DNA from 4 places in the Halomonas qinghailakensis genome. Region 1 is predicted to be linked to each of the others. Evidence: predicted binding sites of a transcription regulator. Region 1 holds the regulator's gene; each other region holds the start of a gene.

Evidence for each region. Region 1 encodes FNR, which switches genes on or off when oxygen is low (the NO sensors DNR and NnrR bind a similar motif). Its sites were predicted from a motif close to TTGATNTANATCAA; they were not measured.
Region 2: a site for FNR is predicted at 2,670-2,683, ahead of M0220_RS17140 (cytochrome-c peroxidase). Genes of this name have one in related genera too.
Region 3: a site for FNR is predicted at 2,255-2,268, ahead of M0220_RS01225 (OmpW/AlkL family protein). Genes of this name have one in related genera too.
Region 4: a site for FNR is predicted at 1,646-1,659, ahead of hemN (oxygen-independent coproporphyrinogen III oxidase). Genes of this name have one in related genera too.

Annotation. Positions count from the first base shown of each region.
Region 1 covers NZ_CP096973.1:2,381,628-2,385,714, forward strand. The annotation lists gene M0220_RS11060 (3'-5' exonuclease family protein) at 1-320, shown strand, start outside; gene ttcA (tRNA 2-thiocytidine(32) synthetase TtcA) at 387-1,355, shown strand; gene fnr (fumarate/nitrate reduction transcriptional regulator Fnr) at 1,352-2,104, opposite strand; gene hemN (oxygen-independent coproporphyrinogen III oxidase) at 2,163-3,605, opposite strand; gene M0220_RS11080 (sulfite exporter TauE/SafE family protein) at 3,732-4,087, opposite strand, start outside.
Region 2 covers NZ_CP096973.1:3,753,426-3,757,512, reverse strand. The annotation lists gene cydC (thiol reductant ABC exporter subunit CydC) at 1-478, shown strand, start outside; gene M0220_RS17145 (adenosine deaminase) at 494-1,486, shown strand; gene M0220_RS17140 (cytochrome-c peroxidase) at 1,560-2,540, opposite strand; gene msrP (protein-methionine-sulfoxide reductase catalytic subunit MsrP) at 3,015-3,983, shown strand.
Region 3 covers NZ_CP096973.1:267,973-272,059, reverse strand. The annotation lists gene M0220_RS01235 (DUF3549 family protein) at 1-735, opposite strand, end outside; gene M0220_RS01230 (YqcC family protein) at 1,021-1,353, shown strand; gene M0220_RS01225 (OmpW/AlkL family protein) at 1,510-2,136, opposite strand; gene putP (sodium/proline symporter PutP) at 2,432-3,922, opposite strand; gene putA (bifunctional proline dehydrogenase/L-glutamate gamma-semialdehyde dehydrogenase PutA) at 4,073-4,087, opposite strand, start outside.
Region 4 covers NZ_CP096973.1:1,247,614-1,251,700, reverse strand. The annotation lists gene M0220_RS05815 (U32 family peptidase) at 1-581, opposite strand, end outside; gene ubiU (ubiquinone anaerobic biosynthesis protein UbiU) at 591-1,586, opposite strand; gene hemN (oxygen-independent coproporphyrinogen III oxidase) at 1,789-3,174, shown strand; gene M0220_RS05800 (nitrate reductase subunit alpha) at 3,349-4,087, shown strand, end outside.

The sequences.
Region 1 (4,087 bases):
AGCATCTTGGGGCGTTGGCTGAATTTATTGGTAATCGGCCGCTAATTGGTTGGCAGTTAGAGCGCTCGTTGGAACACCTGAACCATCTGTTCAAATTAGGGATAGGATTTGGTTTGCCTAACGCCCAGGTCGATGTTGGAAAGCTGCACTATCGCCAGTTACGCCGGCTACATCCTCAGAGTGAGATGCGTAGTCAGATTGCAGAAGCATTAGCTTGCTGGCAAATGCCAGTTTTCCAATGGATCGGCGTATTGGGGGATGCAACGGCGAGTGCTCTTTTGTATCTACGTTTGCAACGTGAGGCAGCTCGGCACGTTTAGCGTATTATTCCTATTAACGTTGAATTAGCCCGTTTATGTTGGGTGCAGGGAACGAGTATTGTTAGAATGCCCGCTGCTTCTTCTACCATCGGCAGTGCCCACATTATGCTATCACCTGATTATTTTGATCCCGCAGCGTCTGAAAATACTTCTGCAGACAAGTGTTCTGTTGATCACCTTCAGGCGCAGTCCGACCATCACGATGCTAAGCAGAAGCGTGAATTCAATAAGCTGCAAAAGCGCTTACGGCGAGAAGTCGGCAATGCCATTATTGACTATCAGATGATTGGTGAAGGTGACAAGGTGATGGTGTGCCTGTCTGGTGGCAAAGATAGCTATACGATGCTGGAAATACTGCTCAACCTACAGCGAAATGCACCGGTTAACTTCTCTTTGGTCGCTGTCAATATGGATCAAAAGCAGCCAGGTTTTCCAGAGCATGTGCTGCCCCAGTATTTGGATAAATTGGGTGTTGAGTACCACATTCTAGAGCGTGATACGTATTCAGTGGTGAAAGAGAAAACCCCAGAGGGCAAAACGACCTGTGCGCTTTGTTCTCGATTAAGGCGTGGTTCACTTTATGGTTTTGCTGAAGAGATTGGTGCGACAAAAATTGCGTTAGGGCATCATCGTGAAGACATTTTGGAAACACTGTTTCTAAATATGTTCTTTGGAGGCACTTTAAAAGCAATGCCACCTAAGCTTTTGTCAGATGATGGCAAAAATATTGTCATTCGACCCCTTGCCTACTGCAAAGAGGCTGATATTGTGGAATTTTCCAGGCTAATGGAATTCCCCATTATTCCTTGTAACTTGTGTGGCTCTCAGCCCAATCTTCAGCGACAAATTGTAAAAGATATGTTGGCCGAATGGGATAAAAAGCACCCAGGGCGTCTAGAAAGCATGTTCAAAGCGGTGACCAATGTGGCGCCTTCACAGCTAGCAGATCGCCAGCTGTTTGACTTTACAGGGCTAGAAGCCAAGCAGGCGGCGCTGATGGAGCGCCGTATTCAAACGCTTAGCGTTGAGTCTTAGCGTAGAGCAGTCGGCTGCTCTTCTTCTTCAGCCAGTGTAATAAGACGCTGCATATCTAAAATATTAACCTCGCGCCCCGAAACCGCGACCACTTCTTGCTGTTGAAAGCGACTAAGAATTCGGCTGACCGTTTCTACCGCTAAGCCTAAGTAATTACCAATGTCTGCGCGGGACATAGAAAGCCTGAAGCTGTAAGGCGAGTACCCGCGCCGGCGAAAACGGTCTGAAAGCGTGACTAAAAAGCTGGCCAAGCGCTGATCGGCAGTTTTGCGTGATAACAAGCGCATCATGCGCCGATCGTCTCGCAGCTCTTTACTCATACTGCGATATAGCTGTCCACGCAGTTCCGGAAGTTCTTCAGAAAGTAGATCCAAACGATCAAACGGAATTTCGCACACTGTGGTAGTTTCCAGGGCAATCACGCTACCGGGGTAGTGCTCTTCATCGATGCCGTCCAATCCGACCAGTTCACTGGGCAGGTAGAAATTTGTCAGTTGATCGTTGCCATTACCTTCGCTGGTCACCTGTTTTAGACTGCCTGAGCGAACGGCATACACACTGGTAAAACGGTCGCCCTGACGAAACAGTGGCTCGCCTTTTTTGAGTGGTGCACGGCGACGGATGATCGCATCAAACTGGCTCATGTCTTCAAGTTCTAATGCGAGCGGTAGACACAGTGAGCTTAAGCTACAAGTTTGGCAGCGTGCTTCTTGCAACAGTGAGCGTCGTTGGCTGACGGGGTGTGGCATATCATTCTCCCTTTCTCGTTAGCCATGATAGGCCCTGGGGCAAGACGTCTCAAGAAGCTTACACAATCTTTGAGTAGCGTTGGGTCGACTGATCCGCGAGGCGAGCATCAAAGGCCATTGCTAGATGGCGAATCAACAGCCGACCAATAGGGGTGGCGCTAATCATTTGCTGATGAAAAGTGACTAATCCATCTTGTTCAGCGTTACGCAGCTGTTCAAGAGCAGTGGAAAAATAGTCGCTAGCATCAATGTTCCAACGCTTTCCTATGGCTGCTAAATCAATGCACATATCGCACATTAGCCGCTCAATGACGTCTCTGCGTATTAGGTCGTCCTTATTTAACCTTAATCCTTTGACGGTTGCCAGCCTACCTTGATCTAAAGATGTTTCGTATTGATCAAGCTGAGTCGGATTTTGTGCGTAAACATCGTCAATCCGTGAAATGGCGGAGACGCCTAATCCAACTAAATCGCACTGTGCATGGCTAGAGTAACCCTGAAAATTGCGCTGCAAGGTTCCGTTGCGCTGAGCAATTGCAAGACTATCATCTGGGCGCGCAAAGTGATCCATCCCGATATGCACATAGCCTGCGTTAGTTAGCATCTCAATGGTGGTATGCAATATTGCCAGCTTCTCGTCAGCGTTGGGGAGGTCTGCTTCATTGATACGTCGCTGAGGGGCAAAACGGGTGGGCATATGGGCATAGTTAAATACTGACAGGCGGGCAGGATTTAATTCGATAATCTGGCCCAGTGTTTCAGCAAAGCTTTTTTCCGTTTGAAAGGGCAGCCCATAGATTAAATCAAGATTGAGCGAGCGAAAGCCAAGGCGGTGCGCTTCTTCCATGAGTGTTTCAGTAAGCACCCGGGGCTGCACACGGTTAATCGCTTTTTGTACCTGCGGGTTTAAATCCTGTACGCCCAGGCTTAAGCGGTTAAAGCCAAGCGACTGCAAATGGCGCAGGGTAAAGACGTCTGCTTCGCGGGGATCAATTTCAATCGCGTAATCGCGGTCCGCTGAACCAGATAAACCAAAACGGGCGTCGAGGCGATCAATCAGGTCTCCCATTTGTGCTAAAGAAAGAAACGTGGGAGTACCACCGCCCCAATGCAACTGCTGAACTGGGCGCGATGTGTCTAAATGGCGTGCAGTCAGCACCATCTCTCGATCTAGCCGGGATAGGTAAGGCTCGGCAAGAGCGGTATTCTTCGTTGCAATCTTATTGCATGCACAGTAGAAGCAAATTTTTCGACAAAACGGTACATGTACATACAGGGAAAGCGGTCGGCGGCTTGCATTACTGCGTTCTAACGCCTGGGTAAAGTCAGCGGTGCCAAACTGCTCATGAAACGCAAGCGCCGTCGGGTAGGAGGTGTAACGCGGGCCACTTTTGTCGTAACGCCGCAGTAGCGCTTCATTCCAGGCAGTTGCGCTAGGTACTTCAGTGGGTGTTGATGAGAACGATGTTGATGAGAGGGCAGCAGTAGCATGGGCTGACATGATGAACGCTCCAAAGTGAAAAGTAAGCGATGTAATCAAATTGAGCGATGTCGCTCAGCTGTTGATCCTTATGCTAGTGCAGTAGCACTTTGAAAGCGTTGAGCTATATCAAGCTATGGGGGCTGCTTAATGCGCAGTGTAAGGTGCTAGAGACCACAGCTGCCAAAGTGCAAAGCCAATGATTGACAGTGCGGCAATGCTGCGAGTGGCAGGGTGACGAATTAAATGGCTCAGCTGCTGTGCTGCTAGGCCGGTTGCCAGCAAGGCAGGTAGGGTGCCGAGGCCAAAAGCCCCCATTAGAAGAGCACCGTCGATTGGGTCTGCAATGGCTAGGCTCCAAGCTAGCATTGAATAAACTAAACCGCAGGGTAACCAGCCCCAAAGTGCGCCAAGGGCGAAGGCTTGAGGAAGATGCACAACCGGCATCAGGCGTCTTCCCACCGGTTCTATATAACGCCAAAGATATCGTCCGACTGCCTCTA
Region 2 (4,087 bases), 1.4 Mb from region 1:
AAGCCGCGCCAAACATTTTACGCTGCTCACGCAGCAGGTTGATCTTTTTGATGGTTCGTTAGCAGCAAATCTTCGTATTGCAAAGCCAGAGGCAAGCGATGATCAGCTATGGGAAGTTCTCTCTCAAGTTGCACTAGATGATTGGGCAAAGCAGCAGCCAAAGCAGCTTAAGACCCAAGTTGGCGAAAAAGGCCAGCAACTTTCAGGGGGGCAGGCGCGTAGAGTGGCTCTGGCTCGTGTTTTATTGCGCGATCCAGCGGTGGTGCTTTTAGACGAACCCTTTGCTGGAGTAGATGCATTAACAGCCATGCACATTGCTAACTCCCTGGATCGTTGGCTTATTGGCCGAACAGTGATCTATTTTGTTCACCAGGTGGAGGAGCCAGCGTTATTGCCCGGCGTTAACTATCACTGGCGACTTGCTGAGGGGAAGTTAAATACGGATACTCTTGATAATATTGGAAATAATTTATCCTAATGTTAGGAGTCTCGTATGCATGAATTTCTTCTCCAGCTCCCTAAGGTAGAGCTCCATTTGCACATCGAAGGCTCTCTTGAGCCTGAGCTAATGTTTGAGCTTGCCAAGCGAAATGGTATTGAGCTTCCTTATGCGACGGTTAAAGAGGCAAAAGCAGCCTATGAATTTAGTGACCTCCAGGGGTTTTTGAATCTTTATTATCAAGGCATGAATGTACTGCGCACGGAGCAGGATTTTTATGACCTGGCGATAGATTATTTCCAACGTGCTCGTGGGGAAGGGGTAGTGCACATTGATATGCATTTTGATCCACAGGCCCACCTCCAGCGTGGCATTCCCCTTGAGGTTGTGATGGCGGGCTTACTTCGTGCCAAGGAAGAGGCAGAGGCATCGCTTGATTTGTCTGTCGGTATGATTATGGCTTTTTTGCGTGACCGTCCTGTTGAAGAAGCGCTTCGAGTGCTGGAAAACGCTGCGCCGTACTGGAAGTTTATAGATGCTATTGGTTTAGACAGCGCAGAGCGTGATAACCCTCCGGCAAAGTTCCAGGCGCTTTTCAAGCGGGCCAAAGAGATTGGCTTAGTACGGGTTGCTCATGCAGGAGAGGAGGGGCCTGCTGACTATATCGCCGAAGCGCTGGATATCCTTGACGTTCAGCGAATTGACCATGGAGTTCGTTGTCTTGAAAGCGACATCGTGGTTGAGCGGCTAAGGGAGAGCCAAATAGTACTAACGGTTTGCCCACTCTCTAATGTCAGTCTAAAAGTGGTTGATGATCTTCGAAATCACCCTCTTCCGCAGTTGCTTAAAAAGGGGTTGAAGGTAACGATTAGTTCTGATGACCCAGCTTACTTTGGTGGCGGGCTGCTAGCTAACCATCTTGCTTGTGCAGACGCACTTGGTTGGGATGCAGATGTCTTCCGTTTGCTGAATCGAAATGCTATCGAAGAAGCTTTTACCAGCGACCAGCGGCGCAAAGAGCTTATGCATCGTCTTGAAAGCGCCTAATGTACCTTGAACCCGCCAGTTCTTGGCGGGTTCAAGGCACTACGATTAATTGCGAAGGTTTATAACAGCCAGTTTATGGAAGGGCTGGCACTTCAAAATCGGGCATGTCGCCGGTAAGCGTATGCAAAAACGCAGTGATGTTATTAACCGTAGTTTCATCAAACTCACGACCAAGCATTTCTTGTCCCATGATGGTAACAGCTTCTTCCAGTGTCTCAGTAGCGCCGTTATTCATGTAGGGATAAGTAACCGCAACATTACGTAAGGTGGGCGTTCTGAAACGATATTTGTCGCTTTCTTCGCCAGTAACAGTAAAGCGGCCTAAGTCGGTAGAGCCAGGCACCTGAATAGCATGGAACTGGCTATCTGTCAGTGCCGGTCCACGGTGACAAGCGATGCAGCCATTATCAACGAAAGCAACCATGCCATCTTTGGCCTCGTCGCTTATTGCTTCAGCATCGCCATGCAAGTAACGATCAAAAGGCGAGTTTGGTGTGTTTAGTGTGCGCTGAAATGTAGCCAGAGAGTGCGCCAAGTTATCAGCATTGATCGGCTCTTCGTCATTGGGGAAAGCCGCTTCAAATTTTTCCTGATAGAGATCGAATTCGGTGAGTCGCTCAAGCGCAGTCTCAAGGTCCATCGCCATTTCAACGTCGGCTTCGATGGGGCCTAATGCTTGACCCTCTAGGTCTGGCTCACGGCCATCCCAGAATTGTGAACCTAAGAAGCCGCTGTTTAGTACGGTAGGTGTGTTACGTTCACCCACTTGGCCGTCATGACCAGTGGCGCGCGGAATACGGTCAGCCCAGCCTAATGCTGGGTTATGGCAAGTAGCGCAGCTGATGACGCCACTAGATGAAATGCGCGGCTCAAAAAACAGCATATTGCCCAGTTCAATTTTTTCGGGCGTCATTGAGTTATTTGCAGGTATCGGCGGCAAGTGTGGTAGTGCTTCAAAACGGTCTTTGTAGCTTTGTAAGTCGTCATCTGCTGTTGCCATGCCGATAGGAACCATGGCGGCAGCGGCCACTACGACGGGTAGTATTTTTTTCATATGGATCTCCCCCTTGCCTCAATCACTCTCTAATGAGAGTTGCTTGGCTAGTTAAGCTAGCCTTAATCCTTAGTAAGGATTAATTTCAGTTAAAAAACAAGCCAGTGATCAGGTCAAAAAAGGGAAACCTTGAGCTAGATCAGATACTGGTTGTATTTTAATGTCTACATTAAGTATGGTCATGAAAACTAAGGGCAATACCTGAAAATTTTAGTAAGGTTCTGGGTGTATGATGCATATGAAATTCAATGTTGAGGAGCCTTTCATCCACTAGAAGAATTTGTGTCATAGATCATTTTATACCCTCACGAACAGTCTTGAGATGTGGCATAACCCCGGTAGAGTGCTTATGAGGGCTATCAGTCTATTTTGTCCTGTTGTTAGTTGTTATTCGAGTCGGTCTACATTTTATATATTTATTTGCCAACTAGATGCTTTTGAAAAATTTAGCTTTATTACCTCGGAAGGCTATGTATGAAGGGATATAGGTATCCAAAAATAGCGGAATCAGAAGTCACTCCCAAACATGTTTTTGAAAATCGCCGTCGTTTCCTTCAACACAGTGCTGCATTTGGTGCTGTCATGAGTTTTGCGCCAGGAATGTTAATGCCCAACACGGCAAGTGCATGGCGGCGAACATTGGCAGATAAAATACAGCAAGGCGTTAGTAATCAAGATTTTGCCGAGGGTGAGTCGCTAACTTCAGTCAATGATGCAACGACTTACAATAATTTTTACGAATTTGGTGTTCGTAAAAGTGATCCCGAAGTGTACGGTCACAAGCTTCAAACAGACCCGTGGCGTGTCAGCATTGAAGGCGAGTTTGAAAATACAGCTAGCGTCTATTTAGAAGACATACTCCGTCGCTATATGCTGGAAGAAAGAATTTACCGCCTTCGTTGTGTTGAAACATGGTCAATGGTGATCCCTTGGTTAGGTTTTCCGCTTGCTGACTTGCTAACGCATTATGGGTTGACGTCACGCGCTAATTACATTGAATTTGAATCCATTTTTGACCCTGATAACTTACGTGGTCAGCGACGCTCAATGATTGATTGGCCTTACCGTGAAGCGTTAAGAATTGATGAGGCAATGCATCCCTTAACCATGATCGCGGTGGGTATGTATGGGGAAAAAATGCCCAATCAAAATGGGGCTCCTATGCGCTTGGTGGTGCCTTGGAAGTATGGTTTCAAAAGCATCAAGTCAGTAGTGGCGATTCGAGCCCTTGAAGAAAAGCCGACGCCATCTTGGGTGGCTAAAAATCCTGAAGAGTACGGTTTTTATGCCAATGTAAACCCAGAGGTCGACCATCCACGCTGGTCACAGGCGCGTGAACGGCGCATTGGAGAAGGTGGGCGCAGAGAAACGCTAATGTTTAATGGCTATGCTGATGAAGTAGCCCAGTTGTACACTGGGATGGATCTTCAAAAACACTACTGATTTAAAAAAGCGAACCTCCGCAATTTTTTAATACGCAACCAGTGACGGCATGCCAGCAAGATTATGGGAAATGCTCTATCGGCAGGCGCTGAACGTGCCGCTCT
Region 3 (4,087 bases), 1.7 Mb from region 1:
TATGCAGGCGCACAAGGTTTCGATATCAGCATTGCTGGCGGCTTGCTCTCCACGCGCCCTTAGGGCACTTACCAGTGATTCAGCAAGCGGCCTATGTTCTAAGCAATAGCAAAGCGAGTGAATAACATCAGTTGGCAGGTAGGGGAGGTGTAGCGCTAGCGAGTCTGACGTTTGCCTGTCCAGGCGCACCACGTAATCAGCGATACCCTGCAGGCCCAGCGCTTGCCAGTCAATGGTTTGCTGTTTGCTAAGGTAGGCTTCTACAGGCTCTAAATGTTGACTAGCAGCTAATCCTAACGCGTGGGTAGCCTGGGCATTGAGCATTGCTTGAAAGATAATGTCAGGCGCGAAAGCGAGCGGATTATCCTTCATCAGATGATCCACATCTGCCGTTTCCGTCTGAGCTAGTGGTTTATTTTCTATCTGCGTGACATTTCGGCCAAGGGTTTCAAGCAGGCGATTAATAAAGCCATCGCGCTGTGCAGGTGAGAGCATGCCTTGTTCGTCTAGTGGTAGCGCTAAAAACCAGATGGCCGGCTCAGGCATGTCGCCTAAACGAAAAACAACGCCAAGCCGTGCTTGTTGTTGCCACGGTTCCGGCCAGGCAATCTCGCCGCTTTCAAATGCCCTTAGCGTGTCTCGCGGGCAGGCTGCTACGCGTCGTCCCATATAGTAAAGGGAAACGTCTGCGCCGCTACGTGTAAAAAATTCATCAAGTGTCTGGATTGGTTGCATGACATCCTTCCGCGTTTCAAGCCTGCACTCTACCTTGCTGTTATGTCACTGTCAGCCGCAAACGCTGAATAATCCGCGCTTTATTATCAAAGTGGTTAAAAATTGCGCAACTTAGTGTAACCCGCGTGGGAGTAACGCTAGCGACATCTTTCCATAGTTTATCCACAGCCTCTTGCAGGTTTTCTGTGAATCTGTGAATAACGCATAAATTCCGCTAGGCAGTTGGCAACTTACTCACAGGACTGGGATAATAGATGCCTACTGATCTAAATGAAAAAGGTATTTATGAGCGTCCATCAACAGCTTCAAACCGCGCTTCTTGAGCTTGAAGCCACTATGAAGGCCGCAAACTTATGGCGTATGCCAACGCCAGAGGCCTCTGCCTTTGCTAGTGAACAACCTTTCTGCATCGATACGATGTCGTTGCCTCAATGGATTCGCTTTGTGTTTATTGCTCGACTAAATGCAATGATTGAAGCCCAATCCGCTATGCCCGCTAAGTGCGATGTAGCACCGGCAGTGGCTGCTTATTTAATGCAGGAAAAGGTTCGTGCCAGCGACCAACTACTGGTTGTTAGAGCCGTCGAAAGGATTGATCAGATTGTGACTGACAACTAGTTCGCGATATTCCACTGAACAGTGGCTGAGCTGAATGTTAATGCACAATCTTTATTCAAAATGACGGCAACACCAAAGATAATGCCCAGCACCGTGAACGGTACTGGGCATTTTTCATACGATGACACGGCTAGCAGAAATCGTTTGCACTCAGAGTTAGAAGCGGTAGCTTAAGCCGCCCATTACCACCAGCGGATCGATCTCTACTGTGCCTGCTGCGGCACCATTAACAGTTGCGTCAGTGTCGATATCGATGTACCACGCTGCCGCGTTTAGTGCCCAGTTCTCATCGATAAGTAAATCGATACCCACTTGAGCCGCGGCGCCCCAAGAGTCGTCCAGCTCCAACTCGCCAATCGCTAGCTCTTCGTCAGAGAAAAAGGTGTAGTTAATACCTGCACCGACATAGGGCTGGACACGCGCTTCAGTACCACCTAACGGGTAGTACTGCAGCGTTAACGTGGGGGGAAGGTGTTTGGTAGAAGCGAGATTGTCGCCGTTTAGCGCAATATCGTGTTCAAACGGCAGGGCAGCCAGTAGCTCGATGCCCACCTTATCGTGGAAGCGGTAACCCAGGGTAAAGGCGAAGTCGGTTTTATCTTGAACATCAACCGCGAATGCGCCGCCAGCTAATGAGCCGTTGTCGCTTGTTGGTTCCACTTTGGCAACGCCCACGCGAGTAAAGAAATCGCCAGCGCCGTAAGCTAAAACTTGGCCGCTTGCCATCAGTGTGGCCGCTGCGAGTCCAGTGGCAACCAGTGTTGAAAGAGAGTTATGGCGCATAGCGTTGCTCCTGACCGTTTACGTGGGTCGTTACAATTGAGTGAGAGTGGTTAACGTGGACTGTTTAATAGAAACGTAAACCATACAAGAAGTGTATCGGGCAGAAGAAGGCAGGTTATTGACCTAGGGCAAAGAGCGATAAAAAGACCTGCAAAAATAGCAGAAAAAGCCACAGGGAGGCGTGAGGTTAGGTAGTTAAGATACTACTTAGAGCCTTCCGTGTCGGTGTGAGCGACACGGAAAGCACACAGGGCCATATTAACGATGATTAGGCTTATGTGTAATTAACGCTCGTCTAGCGCTCGATATGCTGATATTCACCCGAATCAGCTGTGGCATTGCTCACCACTAGGATGGCAATGAAGGAAGCGATGAAGCCAGGGATGATTTCATAGATGCCAGGGCCGCCCATAAATTCGCCATTCCAGCCTAATGCAATCCAGATCATGACGGTTGCCGCACCTACTACCATACCTGCGATAGCACCATTGCCGTTTGTACGTGGCCACATTAGCGATAAGATAATCAGTGGCCCAAACGCCGCACCGAAGCCAGCCCAGGCGTTACTGACTAGTCCTAAAACCTGAGAGTTTTCATCAGCTGCAATAATTGCCGCCACAATGCCCACCAGTACTACGCAGACACGGCCGACGGCTACACACTGCTGCTCAGAGGCACTCTTGTGTAGGAACAAACGATAAAAGTCTTCGGTTAGCGATGAAGAGGCCACCAGTAGCTGGCTAGAAACGGTGCTCATGATGGCAGCGAGCAGTGCTGCATATAGGAAGCCAGTAATCAGTGGGTGAAACAGCAGATTTGCCAGAACGATAAAAATCGTTTCGGGATCCTCGATATCCAGACCGTTACGGATGGCATAAGCCCGGCCAAATATCCCCAGTGAAACAGCGCCAATGAGTGAAATCAGCATCCAACCCATACCAATGTTGCGGGCAATAGGAACATCCTTCAATGTCCGAATAGCCATGAAGCGCACAATAATGTGCGGTTGTCCGAAATAGCCAAGCCCCCAGGTAACGGCAGATAACCAGCCGATGAACGTTAGTCCTGACGTCCAGGATAAGAGGGTAGGGTCGACTTCATTAAGTGTCTGTGATGCCTGAGAGAACCCGCCGCCACCTTCACCAAACAGCACCACTGCAGGCATGATGACCAAGGCTAGCATCATAATGCAGCCCTGCACGAAGTCGGTCATGCTCACAGCGAGGAAGCCACCGACCACCGTATAAATAAGCACGACACCAAGAGTAATCATGACCCCCATGCCGTAGTTACTCATGTCACCGAAGTTATAGATGCCGGAAAATGCGCTTTCAAATAGTTTGCCGCCAGCGACTAAGCCTGATGCTGTATAAACTGAGAAGAAAACAACAATCACGATAGCGGACACCATGCGCAGGGAAAGCGCACGTGTCGGGAAGCGGTTCGCAAGAAAGGCTGGAATGGTAATCGCATTACCGTAGTGAACGGTTTGCTCACGCAGGCGCGGGGCGACCAGAATCCAGTTGAACAACGCCCCTACGAGCAAGCCAATCCCGATCCAGGCTGACCCCAATCCCGATACGAACATTGCCCCTGGCAAGCCCAATAGCAACCAGCCGCTCATATCTGACGCCCCTGCCGATAGTGCCGCTACTTTGGGACTGAGGGTGCGGCCGCCCAGCATATAATCTTCAGAGGAAGAGGTAGAGGTGCGCATGGCATAAATGCCAATGGCGACCATGAGCAAAAAATAAGCAATGAGACTGATCCAAACACCGATAGCCATGAAAGTTCTCCCATTCGTCAGGATGGAGCTAGCGCCAACAGGTGCGCGCTTGTTTTTGTTAATGAGACGCCCGTGCGGGCGTCTCCCGGTAGAACATTGGCTTTACCGACGTTCAGTAATGAAAGGAAACGTCGATAAAGCTGGTGGGGCTTATTCAGCCGTTGC
Region 4 (4,087 bases), 1.1 Mb from region 1:
TCTTTGGGCGTTTGATGGCGTCGCGCGGTAAAACAGCGTGATGACCAGGCGAGTGGCAAGTGGCCGTAGGCAAACACCTCGCAGGGCTGGCTGACACCTGCCTGATGGCAGTCGGCGATCAGCTGGGCCAAGTCCTTTTTAGACATTTCTACCGGTGCTTGCCAGCGCTGCATCCCAGTGCGCTTCATAACGCCCAGCGTTGCGGGGTTATAAAGATTCAGCGCAGCCCCAGCGATAAACGGTAGCCCAGCACACGAAAGGCGTTGTAAGGCGCTTTGGTCGTTGGCTTCTACGATGAAGTCGCCGTTGTCGCAGAGCTTGCGCAAGTCGCGCAAATCGGCCTCAGATTCAATCAATGTTTGGCTGGCGAGCACCACTTGCTTGCCCGCTTGGGTAAGCTCGCGCCCAATGCCAAGCCAGTCGTCCAGTTTCATATCGCGACGCCTGGAGCAGACGGTCTCGCCTAGGGTAACGATCTCCACCGGCCAGTCGGCTGCTTCGCGGTAGAAATTGGCGTAGCGCTCTCGTGTCCAGTAGAACAGTACCGGGCCCAGGGACAGTTGCAGAGTCGGGGTAGACATGGAGAGCTCCTATTTCCAGCGTCGCTCGTAGGCGCCTAAGGTAGTGGTAGCACCTTCGGAAAGCTCGGCAAGGCCAGCCATCCAGGCATGTTCTGGTTGAAAGCGTCCAGGCGCATCTTCAAGACGGTCCAGTGCTTGACGCCAAATGCCGGCTACTTTAGACACATACGCGGGACTGCGCTGGCGGCCTTCAATTTTAACTGCGCTAATACCCAGTTCACGCAATTCGGGCAACAGTTCCAGGGTGTTGAGGCTAGTGGGTTCTTCAATGGCGTGATAGGTCTCACCGCCCACCTCAAAGCGGCCTTTGCACAGGGTGGGGTAGCCTGCGCGTTCACCTTCCGCGTAGCGGTCAATAAGCACATTGTTAAGCCGCGATTCTAGACCTTGGGGCGTCTCTTCCCAGCGAACATGCGCCGCAGGTGAGCAGACGCCTCGCGTGTTGGGTGAATCGCCGGTGAGGTAGGAAGAGAGGTAGCAGCGGCCTTCCGCCATAATGCATAAGCTACCAAAGGCAAACACTTCGAGTTCCACTGGCGTTTGCTTGGCTAAGTCACGTACCTGGGTGATAGATAACACTCGGGGCAATACGGCACGCGTGATGCCAAAGTGGTCATGGTAGAAACGTAGTGCTTCATGGCTGGTTGCCGACCCTTGTACCGACAGGTGTCGAGCCACGTTAGGGTGGCGCTGGGCAGCGTAATCAAGTAGCCCCATATCGGCTAGAATTAAAGCATCGACGCCTAGGTCGGCCGCCTGATCCACGGCGCGGGTCCACTGTTGCCAGCCATCGGGTTGGGGGTAGGTGTTAATCGCGCAAAGTATTCGTTTGCCGCGTTGATGGGCGTAGTCGATCCCTTCGCGGGCGCGCTTGTCGGTGAAATTTAGCCCAGCAAACTGGCGCGCATTCGTCGCATTTTGAAAACCGAAGTAAACGGCATCGGCTCCTTCATCCACCGCACGCTTCAAGGCGGGCAAGTTGCCAGCAGGGCATACAAGCTCCATTGCGAAGACTCCTTAAGATGAAAACCTGAGCATAGTAGTCGCCTATTGTTTGCCTCCCTTTGACTCAGGTCATTATGAGAAGGCTTTCAAAGGGGACGGAACGCCGCAGGGCCATGCGATGGATGCAGGTTTTTTTAAAAACGTATACTGTATGAATATTAACCAGCGCTTGCTGCGCCTACCGCTAGAGACCCCGTTAATTATGCAAGACGAGCCGTTGTTCAACCGCCCCCTGGTAGAAAAGTATGACCGGCCAGGACCCCGCTACACCTCCTACCCGACGGCGCCACAGTTTCATGCGGCGTTTGCCGAGGATGACTATCGCAGCGCCGCCGAGCGCAGTAATCAGGCTGAAGAACCAAAGCCACTGTCGGTTTATGTACATATCCCGTTCTGCAAAAGCCTGTGCTACTACTGCGCCTGCAATAAAATCATTACTCATAACACCGAGCGGGCAGCGGAGTATCTTCAGTGGCTAAGGCAGGAGATTAGCGTTCAAGGAGCGCTGTTCGATAGCACGCGACGAATGACGCAGCTTCACCTAGGGGGCGGCACGCCCACTTATCTGAGTAACGCTCAGTTGGGCGAGTTGATGGCGACATTGGATGATGCCTTTCATTTTGCCGCGCCTGAAGAGCGCGAGTTTTCGCTAGAAGTAGACCCGCGCACAGTAACCCCCGAGCAGGTGTATGAACTGTTCGCACTAGGGTTCAATCGGTTGAGCTTCGGTGTGCAGGATTTCGATCACGAGGTGCAGCAAGCGGTCAACCGCGTGCAGAGCGAAGAGCAGGTGGTCTCGCTGGTTAAGGCCGCCCGTGACGCTGGCTTTGAATCAGTCAGTGTGGATTTGATCTATGGCCTACCGCTACAGACGGTGGCCAGTTTTGATACCACGCTGAGCAAGATTATTGACCTACAGCCAGATCGCATAGCCGCTTATAGCTACGCTCATTTACCGGAATTGTTCAAGGCTCAGCGATTGATCCGCCCTGAGGATATGCCGCCGCCAGAGCGCAAGCTGGAGCTGTTGGAGCTAACGATTAATCGCCTGACCGCTGCTGGTTACGTCTACATCGGTATGGACCACTTCGCTTTGCCGGATGACGAGCTGAGCGTGGCCCGTGAAAATGGCACGTTGCAGCGTAACTTTCAGGGCTATTCGACCCACGCCGACTGCGACATGATTGGGTTAGGCATCACCTCCATCGGCAAGGTGGGGGATACCTACAGTCAAAACGTGAAAGAGACGGCCCAGTACCAGCACCGACTGGACGAGGGGCGTTTACCGGTCTTCCGTGGCTATCGCCTCAGCGATGACGACATCCTACGTCGTGATGTCATCAATACCCTGATGTGTCACGGCCATCTTGAGTTCGCTGCTATCGAGGCTCGCCACGGCATTGAGTTTGGCAGTTACTTCGCCAAGGCATTGAAGGAGCTGGAAGAGATGGCCGACGATGGCTTGATTGCCTTGCGCAACGATGAAGTCGAGGTGTTGCCGGCGGGCCGGTTAATGATCCGCAATCTCGCCATGGCGTTTGATGCTTACCTGACGCCGAAGGAAAATCGCTACTCGCGGACCGTATAATGACATGGGTAGCCAGTGTCTATTCCTTAACGTTTTCTGCTCTATCACCTTGGGGGTAGATGGGGTGTATATGGAGGTAATCACGCAGTAATTCTAGTGTCGATCGCGCAGACTCCTCTCTATGGAACCCGCCTGACGGGTAATGCAAATTTCCGAGGAGCCTGGAGATCGACCATGAGTCACTTCATAGATCGGCTGAATTTCTTCCGCAAGGCCCGCGAGCCCTTCGCCAACGAACACGGTGAACTGCGCAGCGAATCCCGCCAATGGGAAGATAGTTATCGTGCCCGCTGGCAGCACGACAAAGTGGTCCGCAGCACCCACGGTGTTAACTGCACCGGTTCGTGTAGCTGGAAAATTTACGTTAAAAACGGTCTGGTAACCTGGGAGACCCAGCAGACCGATTACCCCCGTACCCGCCCCGACCTGCCCAACCATGAGCCGCGTGGCTGCCCGCGCGGTGCCAGCTACTCCTGGTACATGTATAGCGCTAACCGTCTTAAGTACCCATTGGTTCGTAAGCCACTGCTGGCGCTATGGCGCGAAGCGCTTAAGGCACATCCCGACCCGGTCGATGCGTGGGCGTCGATTGTTGAAGACCCCGCCAAGACCAAGCAGTACAAGCGTGCTCGCGGCATGGGTGGCTTTGTGCGTGGTGACTGGGACGAGCTAAACGAGCTGGTGGCGGCTTCGAACGTTTACACCGCCAAACAGTATGGCCCTGACCGGATCATCGGCTTCTCGCCAATTCCCGCCATGTCGATGGTCAGCTATGCGGCTGGCAGCCGCTACCTGTCGTTGATCGGTGGCGTCTGCATGAGCTTCTATGACTGGTACTGCGACTTGCCGCCCGCGTCGCCCATGACCTGGGGCGAGCAGACCGACGTACCTGAATCTGCCGATTGGTATAACT